Regions from separate parts of the Microbacterium sp. NPDC089321 genome, predicted to be linked through region 1. Evidence: predicted binding sites of a transcription regulator. Region 1 holds the regulator's gene; the other holds the start of a gene.

Region 1 (8,952 bases):
CGACCTCGCTCACTTCGTGCATCACCAGGCCCGCGAGAAGTACGACGTGCTGCGTTCGAAGCCGATGCGGCTCGCACAGGAGAACCGGCTGCACTCGTCGGACATCGACGCCATCCACGCCGTCGCCGCGAAGTACTACCGCCTCATCATCATCGACTCCGGCAACGACGAGTCGGATCCCATGTGGCTTCGGATGATCGATCATGCCGACCAGATCGTCGTCGCCACCACGACCCGTGACGATCACGCCGAAGCCGGCGCGCTGCTGCTCGAGGCTCTGGAGGACCGGGACGAGCGATCAGCCGATCTCGCTCGCCGGTCGGTGGTCGTCGTGACCCAGGCCGACCCGAAGGCGACGGCGGCGGATGTCGACCAGGTGGTCAGCGGATACCGCGACCTGGCGCGCGAAGTCGTCTCGATCCCGTTCGATCGCGAGATGGTCGACGGTCACCTCCGGCTCGGAGCCCTCGCTTCAGCGACCCAGACAGCCTGGCTGGCGGCCGGAGCCGCCGTCGCACGCGGACTCTGACCCTTCCGCCGGGCCCACACGTGGGCCATGCCGCGGAGTCCGCGCTCAGAGCGAGTCGACCCAGTTGCGCAGCAACCGGATGCCCGCGTCGCCCGACTTCTCAGGGTGGAACTGCGTCGCAGAGAGGGGCCCGTTCTCGACGGCGGCGAGGAATCGCTCGCCGTGCGTCGCCCAGGTCACCGCGGGCTGCGGGAACGGCGGGATGACGTCGAGGTCCCAGGTCTTGGCCGCGAAGGAGTGCACGAAGTAGAACCGCTCGTGCTCGATGCCGCGGAACAGCACGCTGCCTTCGCCGGCTTCGACGGTGTTCCACCCCATGTGGGGCAGCACAGGGGCGTCAAGCTCGGTGACCGTACCCGGCCACTCCCCCAGTCCTTCGGCCGGCTGTCCGCGCTCGACACCGCGCTCGAACATCACCTGCATCCCCACGCAGATGCCAAGCACGGGGCGACCGCCGGCGAGCCGCCGGTCGACGATCTCATCACCCCCGTGGGCGACGAGTGCGTCGCGCACCGCGGCGAATGCGCCGACGCCGGGCACGAGCAGGCCGTCGGCCTCGAGCGCACGCCCCCGGTCACGAGTGAGCTCGACCTCGGCGCCCGCGGCGGCGAGTGCCTTGACGGCGGAGTGGACGTTGCCGGACTCGTAATCGAAGACGACGACGCGGCGACCGGTCACAGCGCGCCCTTCGTCGACGGGATGCCGTCCACGAGCGGGTCGTGGGCCTTGGCCTGCCGGAACGCACGGGCGAACGCCTTGAACTCGGCCTCGGCGATGTGGTGCGGGTCGCGACCCCCGATGACCCGCACGTGCACGGTCAGACCGGCGTTGAAGGTGATGGCCTCGAAGACGTGACGCACCAGCGATCCGGTGAAGTGCCCGCCGATGAGGTGGAACTCGAACCCGGCCGGCTCGCCCTCGTGCACGAGGAACGGTCGGCCGGAGATGTCGACGACGGCCTGAGCCAGCGCCTCGTCGAGCGGCACGAGCGCGTCGCCGTAGCGGGAGATGCCGGCCTTGTCGCCGAGAGCCTCTCGGATGGCGTGACCGAGCACGATCGAGATGTCCTCCACCGTGTGGTGGGCGTCGATGTGCGTGTCGCCCGTGGCGCGCACCGTGAGGTCGGTGAGCGAGTGCTTGGCGAACGCCGTCAGCATGTGGTCGAAGAACGGCACCGTGGTGTCGATGTCGCTGCGGCCGGTGCCGTCGAGGTTCACCTCGACCTCGACGGTCGACTCGGAGGTGCTGCGGGTACGGCGTGCGGTGCGGTCGGTCATGCCGGCGATCCAATCGACGCGAGGGCTTCCAGGAATGCGGTGGTCTCGGCCTCGGTACCGGCCGTGACCCGAAGGTGGTGAGGTATGCCCACGTCGCGGATGAGCACGCCCTGGTCGTACAGCGCCTGCCACACCGCCCGCGGGTCGTCGACTCCGCCGAACAGCACGAAGTTCGACCACGACGCGTGCGGCGTGTAGCCGAGAGCCTCGAGAGTCGCCGAGATCCGCTCGCGCTGCTCGACGATCTCGTCGACCATGCGCAGCATGGTGGCGGAGTTGCGCAGCGCCGCGACGGCGGCGGCCTGGGTGAGCGCGCTGAGGTGATACGGCAGGCGCACGAGGCGCAGCGCATCGATGAACGCGGGGTCGGCGGCCAGGTAGCCGACGCGCGCGCCGGCGAAGGCGAAGGCCTTGCTCATCGTGCGCGAGACAGCGAGGCGCGGGCGTCCGTCGAGCAGGCTCAGCGCCGACGGCGCATCGTGCGGGGCGAACTCCTGATACGCCTCATCGACGATGACGACGCCCCGCGCGGCGTCGTAGACGGACTCGATCACCTCGAGCGAGAGCGGAGTGCCCGTGGGATTGTTCGGCGAGCACAGCAGCACGACGTCGGGGTCGATCTCGGCGACCTGGCGCGCGGCGTCATCCGGATCGATCGTGTAGTCGTCGTGGCGTGTGCCTGCGACCCATCGCGCACCCGTGCCCTGTGTGATGAGCGGATACATCGAGTAGGTGGGCGCGAAGCCGAAGGCCGTGCGGCCCGGTCCCGCGAACGCCTGCATGATGTGCTGCAGCACCTCGTTGGAGCCGTTGCCCGCCCAGATCTGATCTGCCGTCAGACCGTGGCCCAGGTACTCGGCGAAGCCTTCGCGCAGGGCCGTGAACTCCCGGTCGGGATAGCGGTTCACGTCGCGCAGCGCGAGGGCGATGTCGTCGAGGATGTCACTCGCGACCTCGTCGGGAACGGGATGCGTGTTCTCGTTGACGTTCAGAGCGACCGGCAGCGGCGCCTGCGGCGCGCCGTACGGTGTGAGCCCGCGCAGATCGTCGCGGAGGGGCAGCTCATCGAGGGATGTCACATGATCCATCGTAGGCCGCGCATCGCCGGCACCGTCGCGGATGACGACTCAGTCGGAGTACGCGGTGGGGATGGCGATCGAGGCGCCGACCTGGATCATGCCCGAGCTCAGGTTGTTGAGGCTCTTGATGTCGTCGATGACCTCGCGCGGGTCCACCCCGGGCGCGGCATCGGCGGCGATCGACCACAGAGTGTCGCCGGGAAGCACGGTGACGGTCTCGAACGCGACCGGTTCGGCGCTCTCTCCGGACGCGACGGCCGAGCCGCCCGCGAGCAGCGAGAACGCGATGGCGCCGAGGACGGGCGCGGCGGCGAGGGCGACGAGCAGGCGACGGCCTCGCGCGGTGAGGCGCAGCCGCGTCGAGACAGAACGCCCGGCAGCGGCCGCGACCGGGACGGTCAGGGGGGCCTGGATGCTGATGGTGCTCATGTGATGCTCCTCTTCACTCTCCCCGCCCGTCGGGCGGAAGTGGTGCAGCTTTCGCATCCGGCATCCGGCCGGGGACGCCGGATGCGAAGCTACGTTCCGAATGTATCTTCGATATCGAACATCTGTCAAGGATTCTTCGAATACTCGGGCGCGACTTCGCAGACACGCTCGAACAGATCTTCCGATTTCCGAGAGAACTCGGATACGGTTTCGATGAAGTCAGCCCACCACGGGCCACCGACATTCGAATCCGATCCCCGCGATGACGCGGATCGCACCGCATGAGGGCATGAAGGAGCCACCGATGAGCGAGACCCCCGAGACGGCAGCCGAGGCTCCCCGCACGCGGCGCCGCAGGAACCTCAGCCCCAAGCAGATGGCAATCCTCGAGGTCATCCAGACCTCGATCGCCCGCCACGGCTACCCGCCGAGCATGCGGGAGATCGGCGACGCCGTCGGGCTCAAGTCGCTCTCCAGCGTCACCCACCAGCTCGGCCAGCTCGAGCTCAGCGGCTATCTGCGTCGCGACCCCGGCAAGACCCGCGCGATGGAGGTGCTGATCGACCTGCCCGGCACGAGCGCAGAGAACCCGGCCGACAGCGCCCCCGCGGTCGGGGATGCGGCTCTGGTTCCCCTCGTCGGTCAGATCGCGGCCGGCATCCCCATCACCGCCGACCAGCAGGTCGAGGAGATCTTCCCTCTCCCCAGGCAGCTGGTCGGAAAGGGCGACCTCTTCATGCTGAAGGTGAACGGCGAATCGATGATCGACGCGGCGATCTGCGACGGCGACTGGGTCGTAGTGCGCACCCAGAACAACGCCGAGAACGGCGAGATCGTCGCAGCCATGATCGACGGCGAGGCGACGGTCAAGACCTTCAGACGCCGCGACGGCCACACCTGGCTGCTGCCGCGCAACTCCGCATTCGAGCCCATCCTCGGCGACGAGGCCGTCGTCCTGGGCAAGGTCGTCGCCGTGCTGCGCGCGGTCTGACGCCCACCCGCGCGTTCGAGCGCGAACGCACGACGAAGGGGCTCCCCGTCCACTGGACGGGGAGCCCCTTCGGCATCCGGTATCAGGCCGGGACGACGACGTCCTCACGCACGCGGCGCGTGGCCTCGACGATGTTGCGCAGCGACTGCACCGTCTCCTCGTACGCGCGGGTCTTCAGGCCGCAGTCCGGGTTGACCCACAGCTGGCGCAGAGGCAGCTCGTCGACCGCGCGGCGCAACAGTGCCTCGACCTCCTCGACGCTCGGCACGCGGGGAGAGTGGATGTCGTAGACGCCGGGTCCCACGCCGTGGTCGAATCCGAAGCGGGCGATGTCGGCGACGACCTCCATGCGGCTTCGAGCGGCCTCGATCGAGGTGACATCGGCATCCAGAGCGCGGATGGCATCGATCACCACGCCGAACTCCGAGTAGCAGAGGTGCGTGTGGATCTGCGTGCCCGGCGCAGCGCCGCCGGTGGCGAGACGGAACGAGCGCACCGACCAGTCGAGGTAGGAGGCCTGGTCTGCGATCTTCAGCGGAAGCAGCTCGCGCAGCGCCGGCTCGTCGACCTGGATGATCGCGATGCCCGCAGCCTCGAGGTCGGTGATCTCGTCGCGCAGCGCGAGCGCCACCTGGTTGGCCGTCTCGCCCAGCGGCTGGTCGTCGCGCACGAACGACCAGGCGAGGATCGTCACCGGGCCGGTGAGCATGCCCTTGACCGGCTTCACGCTCAGCGACTGGGCGTACGTGGCCCACGAGACGGTGATCGGCGCAGGACGCGACACATCGCCCCAGAGGATCGACGGGCGGGTCGCACGCGATCCGTACGACTGCACCCAGCCGTGCTGCGTGACCGCGAATCCGTCGAGGTGCTCGGCGAAGTACTGCACCATGTCGTTGCGCTCGGGTTCTCCGTGCACGAGGACGTCGAGGCCGAGCTCCTCCTGCAGCGCCACGACCTGGTCGATCTCGCGGCGGAGGAAGTCGTCGTAGTCGTCGGCGGGCAGCTCACCGCGCAGGAACTGCGCGCGCGCACGGCGGATATCGCCGGTCTGCGGGAAGGATCCGATCGTGGTGAGCGGCAGAGCGGGCAGGTTCAGCGCCTGCTGAGCGCTCTCGCGCTCCTCGTACGCGACGCGCGAGAACTCCTCCTCGGTGACAGCGTGGCCGCGCACGGCCCCGTCGCGCACACCGGGTGCGCTGCGGCGGTCGGCGAGTGCGGCGGATGCCGCATCCAGAGCGTCGGCGATGGCATCCCGCCCCTCCGCGAGACCGGCGGCCAGGGTGACCACCTGTCCGACCTTCTGGTCGGCGAAGGCCAGCCATGAGACGAGTCGCTCGTCGAGAGCGGTCTCGTCGTCGACGTCGTGCGGCACGTGCAGCAGCGAGGTGGAGGTGGATGCTGCGACCGGACCCGCGCCGAGCTCCCGCAGGGTCTCGAGCTTCGCGAAGGCGGCGTCGAGATCGCCTCGCCAGATGTTGTGCCCGTCGATCACGCCGCCGACGAGGGTCTTCCCCTCGAGCGCCGGGAGTGCGGCCGGCACCTCGCCACGGACCAGGTCGAGGCCGATCGCCTCGATAGGCGCCGCGGCGAGCACGTCGAGCGTCGCCCCGAGCGCGGCGTAGGGAGCCGCGACGAAGATCGCCGGGCGCTGCTCGGCTGCGCCCAGCACGGCGAGTGCCCGGGTGACGGCATCGGCGAGCGCGGCGACGTCGACCGGCAGCGACTCGCTGACCAGCGCCGGCTCGTCGAGCTGCACCCACTGCGCTCCGGCAGCCTGAAGTCTCGCGAGCAGCTCCGCGTAGACCGGGAGCACGTCGTCGAGGCGGCTGAGGGGGTCGAAGCCTTCGGGCGCGTCGTCAGAGGCCTTCGCCAGCGCCAGCAGGGTGACGGGTCCGACGATCACGGGCCGGGTGACGTACCCGGCGTCGGCAGCCTCGGCGACCTGCTCGACGAGGTGCTCGCTCGCGAGCGAGAACACGGTCTCGGGGCCGATCTCGGGCACGAGGTAGTGGTAGTTCGAGTCGAACCACTTGGTCATCTCGAGCGGTGCGCGCTCGCCCTCTCCGCGGGCGACGGTGAAGTACGCGCCGAGCCCGATCGAGCCGTCGGCGTCGCGCAGATCGTCGAAGCGGGTGGGGATCGCGCCGACGGTGACGGCGGCATCCAGAACCTGGTCGTAGAACGAGAACGATTCGGGGATCGACGAGTCGTCGCGACCGAGGCCGAGTTCGGTCAGGCGCGCGCGGGTCGCGGCGCGCAACTCGGCGGCGGTGCGCTCGAGCTCGGCCTGGTCGGTGCGGCCGGCCCAGAAGGCCTCGACGGCCTTCTTCAGCTCGCGACGACGGCCGATGCGCGGGTAGCCGAGGATCGTCCCTGCGGGGAAAGCGGTCATGAGATTCCTTTCGATGCTGCGGAGAGCTGGCGCCCGGGGATGACCCCGGCGGACTGGAGGACGTCGAGCACGGTCTCGTGCTGGTTGAACGCGTAGAGATGCACCCCGGGCGCACCGCCGTCGACGACCGCGCGGATGAGGTCTGATGCCCAGCGGATGCCGATCTGCCGGCGGCCCTCTGTGGTCGGCTCGATCTCGAGCTCGATCGCGAGCTCGCCCGGCAGCTCCTCGCCGGTCAGCTCGAGCACGCGGGTGAGGCGGGCGGGTGAGGTGATCGGCATGATGCCGGGGAGGATCGGGATCGTCACACCGGCGCGGCGGGCGCGCTCGACGAACGCGAGGTAGTGATCGGCGTGGAAGAACAGCTGGGTGATGGCCACCGTGGCTCCGGCCGCCTGCTTGGCGAGCAGCGCATCGACGTGCTGACTGCTGTAGGCAGAACGCGGGTGCCCGTTCGGGAAGGCGGCGACGGCGATGTTCACCTTGCGCCGAGGGGCGACGCGCACGGCGCCGGGGTTGCCGCGCACCGGCGACTCCTCGTACGGCGCGCGCTCTGCCTGCACACGGTCGATCAGCTGCACGAGCTGGGCCGAGCTCTCGAGGTCGCCGAGGAAGACGTCGTTCTCGCTCTGGCCGGCCGGCGGGTCGCCGCGGAGCGCGAGGAAGCTCAGCACTCCGGCGTCGAGGAACTCCCGGATCAGCCGTGCGGCGCCCGCGTAGGTGTTGCCCACGCAGGTGAGGTGCGCGAGCGGCTCGGTGGAGGTGTGGCTGCGGATGTACTTGAGCACCTCGAGCGAGCGGCCGCCGGTCGAGCCGCCCGCTCCATAGGTCACGGAGATGAACTCCGGACAGGCCTCCGCGAGGCGGTCGATCGTGTCGTGCAGCGCTCGCGCGCTCTCGGCCGTGCGCGGCGGGTACAGCTCGAAGGAGAAGGGGGTGGTGCTCACGGTGTTCTCCTTCGATGCTCGGGGCGGGGGTGTTCTCAGAAGGTAGGACAGCCCCTCATCGCGACGCACACTGTGTGACGCCGTGTGTCGAGTACGGGGCTGGTTAGGCTCGAGGCATGACGGCACCTCATGGCTCGTGGCCCTCTCCGTTCACCGCGCAGATGATCGCGCAGGCGTCGCCTCGCATCGACGGAGCCCGTTTCGTCGGCGACGAGATCTGGTGGGGAGAATCGGTGCCGGCCGAGGGCGGTCGCGTGACGGTGCGCAGCTCCAGCGGCGATGAGGTGCTCCCCGCTCCGTGGAACGCCCGTTCGCGGGTTCATGAGTACGGCGGCGGCGCATGGACTGCCGGCGCCGATGGCGCCCTCTGCTTCGTGCACGGCGCCGATCAGCGCGTGTACCGCATGCCGCGCGGTGGTGAGCCCCAGCCGCTGACTCCGGCGGGCGTCTCCTACGGCGGTCTCCGGCTGCAGCACGGGCGGCTGCTCGCCGTGCGTGAGGATCTTCGCCCCGCTGAGCATGAGCGTGCGATCGTCGAGATCCCCCTCGACGGCACTGCCGCCGACGACGAGTCCGCTGTGCGCACGTTCGTCTCGACCAGCGGCTTCGTGGCGCATCCCGCGCTCTCCCCCGACGGCGAGCGTCTCGCGTGGGTGCAGTGGAGCACCGTGCAGATGCCCTGGGAGCAGGCGCTGCTGCATGTCGCCCGGGTCGACGGCGACGAGGTCGAGTCGATGCCGACGCGCGCGGCCCTCCAGCCCGAGTGGGTGAGCGACGACGAGCTGCTGTACCTCGACGATCCGTCCGGCCGCTGGAACCTGCAGCGGGTGCGCCTCGGCGGAACCGCGACCGCCTTTGCCGCAGCTGACGCAGACACCGGCGGTGGGCTGTGGGTGCTCGGCAACCGCTGGTACCAGCGCCTCGACGACGGCCGCACCGTGGCGGTTCGCACGAACGGGGCAGACGAGATCGTGCAGATCTCAGCCGACGGCGCATCGGTCGAGCTGCTGACGCTGCCGATCACGGCAGGAGCGAGCATCGACGACGCGCAGGGTTCGCGAGTGCTCATCTCGGGTGCGGGGCGCACGGTGGGCGCAGGGCTCTGGTGCGTCGATCTCGACGACGGCACGATCACCACGGTCACCGGCGGCGCCGAGGCCGACGCCCGATGGGTGCCGCGTGCTCGCCCGGTGACATTCGACGGGCCGCACGGGCCCGTGCACGCCTTCGACTACCCGCCGACGAATCCTGACGCCTCGGCCCCTGCAGGCGACCTGCCGCCGTATGTGGTGATGGTCCATGGCG
Region 2 (8,952 bases), on a different contig from region 1:
GGAAGCGCGCAAGAAGGAGGTCGACGAGGACATCGGCGACGACCTCGAACTGCTGCTCGCGGCCGCAGAGCTGATCGTCTCGTCGCAGTTCGGGTCGACCTCGATGCTGCAGCGCAAGCTGCGCGTCGGCTTCGCCAAGGCCGGACGCCTCATGGACCTGCTCGAATCTCGCGAGATCGTCGGGCCCTCCGAGGGCTCGAAGGCCCGAGACGTGCTCGTGACCTCGGAGCAGCTGCCCGGAGTGCTCGCCAAACTGCGCGGAGAGGACGCACCCGCTCCCGCGTCCGCCTCGAGCGCGCCCGCGCCGGCACCCGCAGACCCGTACGGGGGAGACCCCGTTGCCCAGCAGTTCCAGGGGATGCCCGTCGTCGAGAGCGATGACGACGGCGACGAGGACGCCTGGGGCCTCACGGGGCGTGACTGATGGCCATCCCGCGGCAGCTGCCCAACGCGATCACCGTCGCCCGCATCCCGCTGGCGGTCGTCTTCTTCGTGCTCCTGCTCCTGGCAGGAACCTTCGGCGCCGACGACATCGTGATGCGCTGGGTGGCGGCCGGTCTGTTCGTGCTCGCGATCTCGACGGACTGGGTCGACGGGTACCTGGCGCGCCGGTACGACATCGTCAGCGACTTCGGCAAGCTGTGGGACCCGATCGCCGACAAGCTGCTCACCGGCGCGGGCTTCCTCGGGCTCGCGATCCTCGGCGAGGTGCCGTGGTGGATCATCATCGTGATCCTGGTCAGGGAGTGGGCGATCACCATCCACCGCTTCACGCTGGTCCACGAGCACGTGGTGGCCGCGGCCTGGATGGGCAAGGTGAAGACGCTGGTGCAGGGTGTGGCACTGAGCTGGGCCCTGATGCCGCTGCAGGGGCTCATCGGGCACACGTCATGGGTCGTCGTCACACAGGTGCTGATGATCCTGGCACTCGTGCTCACGGTCGCCAGTGGCATCGACTACGTCGTGGCCCAGGTCCGCGGCCGCCGGAACGCCACATGAGCCGCGCCGCGCAGTTGATCGATGCTCTGCGCGAGCGCGGCTGGACGCTGGGAGTGGCCGAGTCCCTCACCGGCGGTGCCATCGCATCTGAAGTGGTCTCCGTGCCCGGGGCCTCGGCGGCGCTGCTCGGTGGGGTGGTCGCCTACGCGACCCCCGTCAAGCACACGCTGCTCGGCGTCGACAGCCGCCTGCTCGCAGAGCACGGCCCGGTGCATCCCGACGTCGCGTCGCAGATGGCGGAAGGCGTGCGGCGGGCCGTGGCGGTCGACGGACGCGCGGCAGACGTCGGCATCTCGACCACAGGCATCGCTGGACCCGAATCGCCCGACGGTCAGCCGGTGGGCACCGTGCACGTCGGAATCGCCACTCCGTCCGGCGTGCAGAGCATTCCGCACCTGTTCGCGGGAACGCGCGCGGAGATCCGTCAGCAGGCGGTGGAGGCAGCCATCGCCGCGGCGCTCGATGCCGTCCGGGAATAGCTCCCTCGGGGGCGATGTTCTCTTGAATGTGACAAGTCGCTCACTCACAACTCAAGCACAGCGAAGAACAGTAGATTCAACGACACTCAATCGGGTTAGACTGGCGATCCCCTCGGAGCAGGCTCCGGGTGGCGCGAGGGAAAGGAGGTTCCGATGATCCTCGTCAGACAGGAGATCGGCGATGTGCTGCGGGACTTCCGCCTGCAGAAGGGGCGCACCCTGCGTCAGGTGGCGAGCAAGGCCTCTGTGGCTCTCGGCTACCTGAGCGAGGTCGAGCGCGGCCAGAAAGAGGCATCCAGTGAGATCCTCGCATCTGTCGCCGAGGCACTCGACGTGCCCATCTCGACGATCATGCGCGAGGTCGGCGACCGCATCTCGGTGCTCGAGGGTCTGAGCCCCTTCCCGGATGTCGTTCCCGACGACCTCGTCGCCGCGGTCGAGCCCGAGCTGTCGCTGCGCTGAGCGCGCAGCAGCGCTCTCCTCATGCGACGCAGTGAATTCCTCCGCGCGGTCGACGACGAGTTCGGCGGCCGCGCGGACTCTCTCACGCGCGACCTGATCCTCGGTCGACTCGGCCGAACGGCGCTCGAAGCCCTCGACGCGGGCGTGCCGCCCCGCGAGATCTGGCTCGCACTGTGCGACGAGACAGACGTGCCCGCCGCTCGTCGCTATGGAGTCGGCAGACTCGATCCGCGCGAACGCTGATCGAAAGTCGCGCAGTTCTCGTCGGCGTGTCGTCGAAAGTGTGTTCGATGTGCGCGTAGTGTTCTGCACAAGTGGTCTTGACGTCATCTTCTCCACATCTGACGCCGTCGCCGAGCTAATGTCGGTGGCTGCTTCTACCGTGAGGGATGTGGCACAGAGCCATACGCCTTGTCGCAGAGTCACTCCAGCCGGAACGGCCGCGACAGCCTACAGGCGGCAGAACTTCGATCACAGAGGAGCACGTCATGCCATCCACCGACGACCGCGAGAAGGCACTGGATTCCGCACTCGCGCACATCGAGCGTCAGTTCGGCAAGGGTTCGATCATGCGACTGGGCAGCGACGAGCGCGCTCCCGTCGAGGTCATCCAGACCGGATCGATCGCGCTCGACGTCGCCCTCGGCATCGGAGGACTGCCGCGCGGACGCATCATCGAGATCTATGGTCCCGAGTCGTCCGGTAAGACCACGCTGACCCTGCACGCCATCGCGAACGCGCAGCGCGCTGGCGGCATCGCCGCCTTCATCGATGCAGAGCACGCCCTCGACCCCGAGTACGCGCGCAAGCTCGGCGTCGACATCGACCAGCTGCTCGTGTCGCAGCCCGACACCGGCGAGCAGGCTCTCGAGATCGCCGACATGCTGATCCGCTCCGGTGCGATCGACCTGGTCGTGATCGACTCCGTCGCGGCTCTTGTGCCCGAGGCCGAGATCAAGGGCGAGATGGGCGACTCCCACGTCGGTCTGCAGGCGCGACTGATGTCGCAGGCGCTGCGAAAGCTGACCGGTGGTCTGAACCAGACCAAGACGACGGCCATCTTCATCAACCAGCTGCGCGAGAAGATCGGCGTGTTCTTCGGCTCGCCCGAGACCACGGCCGGCGGTAAGGCGCTGAAGTTCTACGCATCGGTGCGCCTCGACATCCGTCGCATCGAGACCCTGAAGGACGGTACCGAGGCTGTCGGAAACCGCACCCGCGTGAAGGTCGTCAAGAACAAGATGGCCCCGCCCTTCAAGCAGGCCGAGTTCGACATCCTGTATGGCGTCGGCATCTCGCGAGAGGGCAGCCTGATCGACTTCGGTGTCGAGCATGGCATCGTCAAGAAGTCCGGCTCCTGGTACACCTACGACGGTGACCAGCTCGGGCAGGGCAAGGAGAACGCCCGTAACTTCCTGATCAAGAACGACGACATCGCGATGGCGATCGAGACGCAGATCAAGCAGAAGCTGGGCGTCGGCGTCAAGGCGGACGCAACCGTCGACGAGCTCGCCGAGCGTCGCCCGGCCTGATGTCGTCCGACGTGTGCCGACGTCGCTCGACAACCGTGTTTCGACGTCGCTCAACAACCGTGTTTCGACGTCGCTCAACAACCGTGTTTCGACGTCGCTCAACAACCGGGGTGAGCTATGCGATCCGCTGACGATGACGAGCTCGCCCCGGTGATCCCGCTGTTCGGCGGAGGCCGCGTCGCCGACTCCACGGTTCCCGTGGGGTCGGCGCGGCCGGGCGCCGGAGCGCGGTTCAGGGATGCGAGCGACGACGATGACCTGGTTCAGGCTGAGCCTGATGCCGACGAGGTGCGTCGACAGGCCGAGGAAGCGCTGGTGCGCAAGCTGCGCGCCAAGCAGCTGTCGGTGTCGGAGGCCAGGTCTGTGCTGCGCGAGAACGATCTCGACCGCGACGCCATAGAAGACGTCATCGACGACTTCCAGCGTCGCAGCTACCTCGACGACCACACCCTCGCCTCGTTGCTGGTGACGTCCGGGTCCGAGCGCAAGGGGCAGGGGCGCATCGCGCTCGCGCGTTCGCTCGCGCAGCGGGGCATCCCGCGCGACATCATCGACGACGCGCTCGAAGAGCTGCCGGATGACGATGCCGAGCGGGCGCTGGAGTTCGCGCGAAGCAAGGCGGCGGGTATGAGTCGGCTCGACTTCGATACCGCACTGCGGCGGCTCCACGGTCAGCTCGCCCGGCGCGGCTACGGTGGCTCGGTCGCGATGAGCGCCGCCCGCACCGCACTGAGCGAAGTCGGGGTGCGTCGTGCGACCGCTCGTCCGAGTGGCGTTCGATTCGTCGAATCCGACTGAGCATCCGTTCTACGAGCCGCCTGCCACCGCGCTCGGCGGCTCGTAGAATGGACTCACCATGTCTTCTCTCTCCTCCGAACCGACGATCATCGCGCCCTCCGACGCGGCGATCACCGCTGACGGACGCCGCCGCTCCTATGAGGTGCGCACCTTCGGCTGCCAGATGAACGTGCACGACTCCGAGCGCCTGTCGGGTTCGCTCGAGAGCGCGGGCTACGTGCGAGCGGATGCCGGCGACGAAGCCGACATCGTGATCATCAACACGTGCGCCGTTCGCGACAACGCCGCGGGCAAGCTGTATGGAACGCTCGGTCACCTGAAGTCCCGCAAAGACAAGCACGAGGGCATGCAGATCGCGGTCGGCGGCTGCCTCGCACAGATGGATCAGCAGGCGGTGCTCGACAAGGCGCCCTGGGTCGATGTCGTCTTCGGCACGCACAACATGGGCTCCCTTCCCGGCCTGCTCGAGCGCGCCCGGCACAACGGAGAAGCCGAGCTCGAGATCCTCGAGTCGCTCGAGACCTTCCCCTCGACGCTGCCCACGAAGCGCGACTCCGCCCACAGCGGTTGGGTGTCGATCTCGGTCGGCTGCAACAACACGTGCACGTTCTGCATCGTCCCGAGCCTCCGCGGCAAAGAGAAGGATCGGCGTCCGGGCGACATCCTCAACGAGATCCGTCTGCTGGTGGAGGACGGAGCCATCGAGGTCACCCTGCTCGGCCAGAACGTCAACTCGTACGGGGTCGAGTTCGGAGACCGCCAGGCCTTCAGCAAGCTGCTGCGCGCTGCGGGTGAGATCGAGGGACTCGAGCGAATCCGCTTCACGAGCCCGCACCCGGCGGCGTTCACCGACGATGTGATCGATGCGATGGCGGAGACGCCGAACGTCATGCCGCAGCTGCACATGCCGCTCCAGTCGGGCAGCGACAGCATCCTCAGGGCGATGCGCCGCTCCTACCGCAGCTCGCGCTACCTCGGCATCATCGAGCGCGTGCGCGAGCGCATCCCGCACGCCGCGATCACCACCGACATCATCGTCGGTTTCCCGGGTGAGACGGATGAGGACTTCGAAGACACCATGCGCGTCGTCGAGCAGTCGCGGTTCTCCGGCGCCTTCACCTTCCAGTACTCCATCCGTGAGGGCACACCCGCCGCGATCATGGAGAACCAGGTGCCCAAGGATGTCGTCCAGCAGCGGTACGAGAGACTGATCGCCCTGCAGGAGCGCATCTCGCTCGAAGAGAACCAGAAGCAGGTCGGCCGTGAGGTCGAGGTGCTGGTCTCGGTCGGCGAGGGCAAGAAGGACACCGCCACGCATCGTCTCACCGGACGCGCGGAAGACAACCGTCTCGTGCACTTCGAGGTCACGCCCGGCTCCGAGCTCCCGCGTCCCGGCGATGTCGTCACGGTGAAGATCACGCACGGCGCGCCCTTCCACCTGCTCGCCGACGACCCCACCGGCGCTCCGCTCCGGATCCGTCGCACCCGCGGCGGGGATGCATGGGACCGTGCGCAGGCGGCGTCCTGCGGCGTCCCCGCACCTGCGTCGGACTCAGGGGCACCTCGAGCAGTCTCGCTGGGCCTTCCCACGCTGCGCCCCGTCGGCTCTTGACCGAGGCCTCGCCGCGCCTCTGGGCCGTCGTCGGTGCGACCGGCACGGGCAAGAGCGACCTGGCGCTCGACCTCGCAGACCGTCTGCGTGCGCAGGGCAACCCGGCCGAGATCGTCAACGCCGACGCGATGCAGCTGTATCGCGGCATGGACATCGGCACGGCGAAGCTGCCCGAGGACGAGCGGCGGGGCATCCCGCATCACCTGTTCGACGTCCGCGCGGTGACCGACGAAGCCGCGGTCGCCTGGTACCAGCCCATCGCCCGTGAGGCGATCGCCGCGATCCACGGACGCGGGGGCGACGCGATCCTCGTGGGCGGGTCCGGGCTGTACGTCTCCAGCGTCATCTTCGACTTCCGATTCCCGCCCAGGGATGCCGCGGTCAGGGCACGTCTGGAAGCCGAGCTCGACCAGAGGGGCGCCGCCGCGCTCTTCGAGCGGCTGCGCGAGCGCGACCCGGCGACCGCCGCACGGATCGACCCGAAGAACGGACGGCGCATCGTGCGCGCACTCGAGGTCGTAGAGCAGGGCGGCACGACGCACGGTGCGGCCCTGCCGGAGAGACCCGAGCTGTGGCACGCCGCGACCCGGATCATCGGCCTGCAGACGCCGCGTGAGCAGCTCGTGGAGCGCCTCGACCGGCGCGTGGAGCGGATGTGGCGCGACGGGATGCTCGGCGAGGTGGAGCGACTCCGCGATGAGGGCCTGGAGCAGGGCGTCACCGCCTCGCGTGCGATCGGCTATGCCCAGGCGCTCGCGCAGCTGCGCGGCGACCTCACTCAGGAAGAGGCGATCGCCGAGACGCAGGCTCTCACGCGGCGCTACGCTCGGCGTCAGGTGTCATGGTTCAAGCGCTATCCCGACATCGAATGGGCTGAGGGCCCCGTCGACGTCTCGAGGCTCACCGACTGAGGCATGGCGGATGTCGGTGGTTGGAGGCACGATGACCGCATGGCCACGCATTTCTACACGGCGTCATCACTCGACGGCTTCATCGCCACGGCCGAGCACTCGCTCGACTGGCTGCTGACGCAGGACTTCGATGAGAACGGACCGATGGCGTATCCCGGGTTCATCCGCGGGGTCGGTGCCCTCGCAATGGGCGCGTCGACCTTCGAATGGGTGATGAACCACGAGAAGGGCCGCTGGGATTACACCCAGCCGACCTGGGTCTTCACGCATCGCGACCTGTCGCCGCCTGAGCAGGGCGACGTGCGCTTCACACAGGCAGACGTCCGCCAGGTGCACACGGAGATGACGGCGGCCGCGGGAGGAAAGGACCTCTGGATCGTCGGCGGGGGAGACCTCGCAGGCCAGTTCGCCGACGCAGGACTTCTCGACGAGGTGTGGATTCAGTACGCGCCTGTCACACTCGGATCCGGAGCGCCGCTTCTGCCGCGACGGCTGGACCTCGAGCTCGTCGACGTGGCACGCAACCGCAGCTTCCTGTGCGGCAGGTACCGCGTGGTGGGCGGGCGCGATCTCTAGACTGTTCGCATGGTCGCATTCACCAAAGGACACGGCACGGGCAACGACTTCGTGATCATCGAAGACGTCGACGGAGCACTCGATCTCACCGTGGCTCAGGTGCAGGCGCTGTGCGATCGCAACTTCGGCGTCGGTGCCGACGGCGTGCTGCGCGTCGTTCGCTCGCGCGCGTTGCCTGAAGGCGCGGCGGCTCTCGCAGAAGAGCCCGACGCCGAGTGGTTCATGGACTACCGCAACGCCGACGGCTCGATCGCCGAGATGTGCGGCAACGGCATCCGGGTCTTCGCCCACTATCTGCTGCGCGCCGGCCTCGCGACGATCGAGAGCGGCTCGACCCTGCCCATCGGCACGCGAGCCGGCGTCCGCGACGTCATGCGGTCAGAGAACGGCTACCAGGTCGACCTGGGCCCGTGGAGACTCGCCGGCGGAGAACCGCTCGCGCGGGCCGCCGGACTGTCCGTACCCCGGCCGGGTCTCGGAATCGATGTCGGCAACCCTCATATCGTCGTGGCGCTGGCATCCGACGACGAGCTCGCCGGCCTCGATCTCAATCCGACCCCTGTGCTCGACCCCGCACCCGTCGACGGGGCGAACGTCGAGTTCGTCGTGCCTGCGGAGCCCCTGGTGCGAGACGGCATCGGGCACGTGCGCATGCGCGTGCACGAGCGGGGCGTCGGCGAGACGCTCAGCTGCGGCACCGGTGTCGCCGCGACCGCCCTCGCCGTCCGTCATTGGGCGGGTTCGCGCGCTCCTCACCAGTGGCGGGTCGAGGTGCCGGGCGGAGTGCTGGGCGTGCGGATGTTCCCTGCAGAAGACGGTGAGCACGTCGCCCTGTCGGGGCCCGCGCAGCTGGTCTTCCGCGGTGAGATCGACCTGGTCTGACGGCTCGGGTTGACGGCGCGCGACTACTCGGGCAGCACGATCGGTGCTGTCGGGGGATTGCCGTGTCGACGCACCCTGAGGATGCGGTAGCCCTTGCCCGTCGCCGCTCGGGTGACGCTGTACCCCGGGGTGAAGACCGACGTCATCCATCGCTGCAGCGAGTCCGAGCCGAGGTTGCGCTGCACGACCATCCACGCGTCACTGCGCTCATCGAGACGCGGGATCCAGCGCTCGAGCATGCTGTGCAGCTCGCTCTTGCCCACCCGGATAGGCGGGTTGGAGCGGATCGTCGTGAACACGACATCGTCGGGAACATCCTCCGGCTTCACCGCGTTGACATTGGTGAGGCCGAGGGACTCGGCATTGCGTCGGGTCAGATCCAGCGCCCGCTCGTTGACGTCGACCGCCCAGATGGTGGCGCGCGGCGCTGAGAGGGCCATGGTGAGGCTGATCGGACCCCATCCGCATCCGAGGTCGAGAAAGTTGCCGCTGGGCGGCAGAGGAGCCATGTTGGCGAAGAGCACCGCGGTGCCGGTGTCGAGACGGTCGGGACTGAACACGCCGCCGGCGGTGGTCACCTCGCGGTCGCGTCCCGCGAGCGGGACCGTTATGGTTCGAAGATTCTCGGCACTGGCCGGGGCCGCACTGAAGTAATGATCGGACGACGGCATGCAGTGAGCGTACCGGACACCGCGGGCTAA

Evidence for each region. Region 1 encodes LexA, which represses DNA repair genes until DNA is damaged. Its sites were predicted from a motif close to TCGAACANNTGTTCGA; they were not measured.
Region 2: a site for LexA is predicted at 2,216-2,231, ahead of recA (recombinase RecA). Genes of this name have one in related genera too.

What each region holds. Positions count from the first base shown of each region.
Region 1 covers NZ_JBFBGX010000003.1:240,597-249,548, reverse strand. Annotated here, with positions in the region: gene AB0N59_RS14710 (AAA family ATPase) at 1-529, shown strand, start outside; gene hisH (imidazole glycerol phosphate synthase subunit HisH) at 575-1,207, opposite strand; gene hisB (imidazoleglycerol-phosphate dehydratase HisB) at 1,204-1,806, opposite strand; gene AB0N59_RS14695 (histidinol-phosphate transaminase) at 1,803-2,885, opposite strand; gene AB0N59_RS14690 (LysM peptidoglycan-binding domain-containing protein) at 2,934-3,314, opposite strand; gene lexA (transcriptional repressor LexA) at 3,619-4,305, shown strand; gene metE (5-methyltetrahydropteroyltriglutamate--homocysteine S-methyltransferase) at 4,388-6,700, opposite strand; gene AB0N59_RS14675 (methylenetetrahydrofolate reductase) at 6,697-7,647, opposite strand; gene AB0N59_RS14670 (prolyl oligopeptidase family serine peptidase) at 7,764-8,952, shown strand, end outside.
Region 2 covers NZ_JBFBGX010000002.1:477,861-486,812, forward strand. Annotated here, with positions in the region: gene AB0N59_RS10265 (DNA translocase FtsK) at 1-424, shown strand, start outside; gene pgsA (CDP-diacylglycerol--glycerol-3-phosphate 3-phosphatidyltransferase) at 424-999, shown strand; gene AB0N59_RS10275 (CinA family protein) at 996-1,478, shown strand; gene AB0N59_RS10280 (helix-turn-helix transcriptional regulator) at 1,632-1,940, shown strand; gene AB0N59_RS10285 (DUF3046 domain-containing protein) at 1,962-2,183, shown strand; gene recA (recombinase RecA) at 2,429-3,472, shown strand; gene AB0N59_RS10295 (regulatory protein RecX) at 3,590-4,270, shown strand; gene miaB (tRNA (N6-isopentenyl adenosine(37)-C2)-methylthiotransferase MiaB) at 4,329-5,882, shown strand; gene miaA (tRNA (adenosine(37)-N6)-dimethylallyltransferase MiaA) at 5,879-6,793, shown strand; gene AB0N59_RS10310 (dihydrofolate reductase family protein) at 6,833-7,369, shown strand; gene dapF (diaminopimelate epimerase) at 7,379-8,251, shown strand; gene AB0N59_RS10320 (methyltransferase) at 8,275-8,922, opposite strand.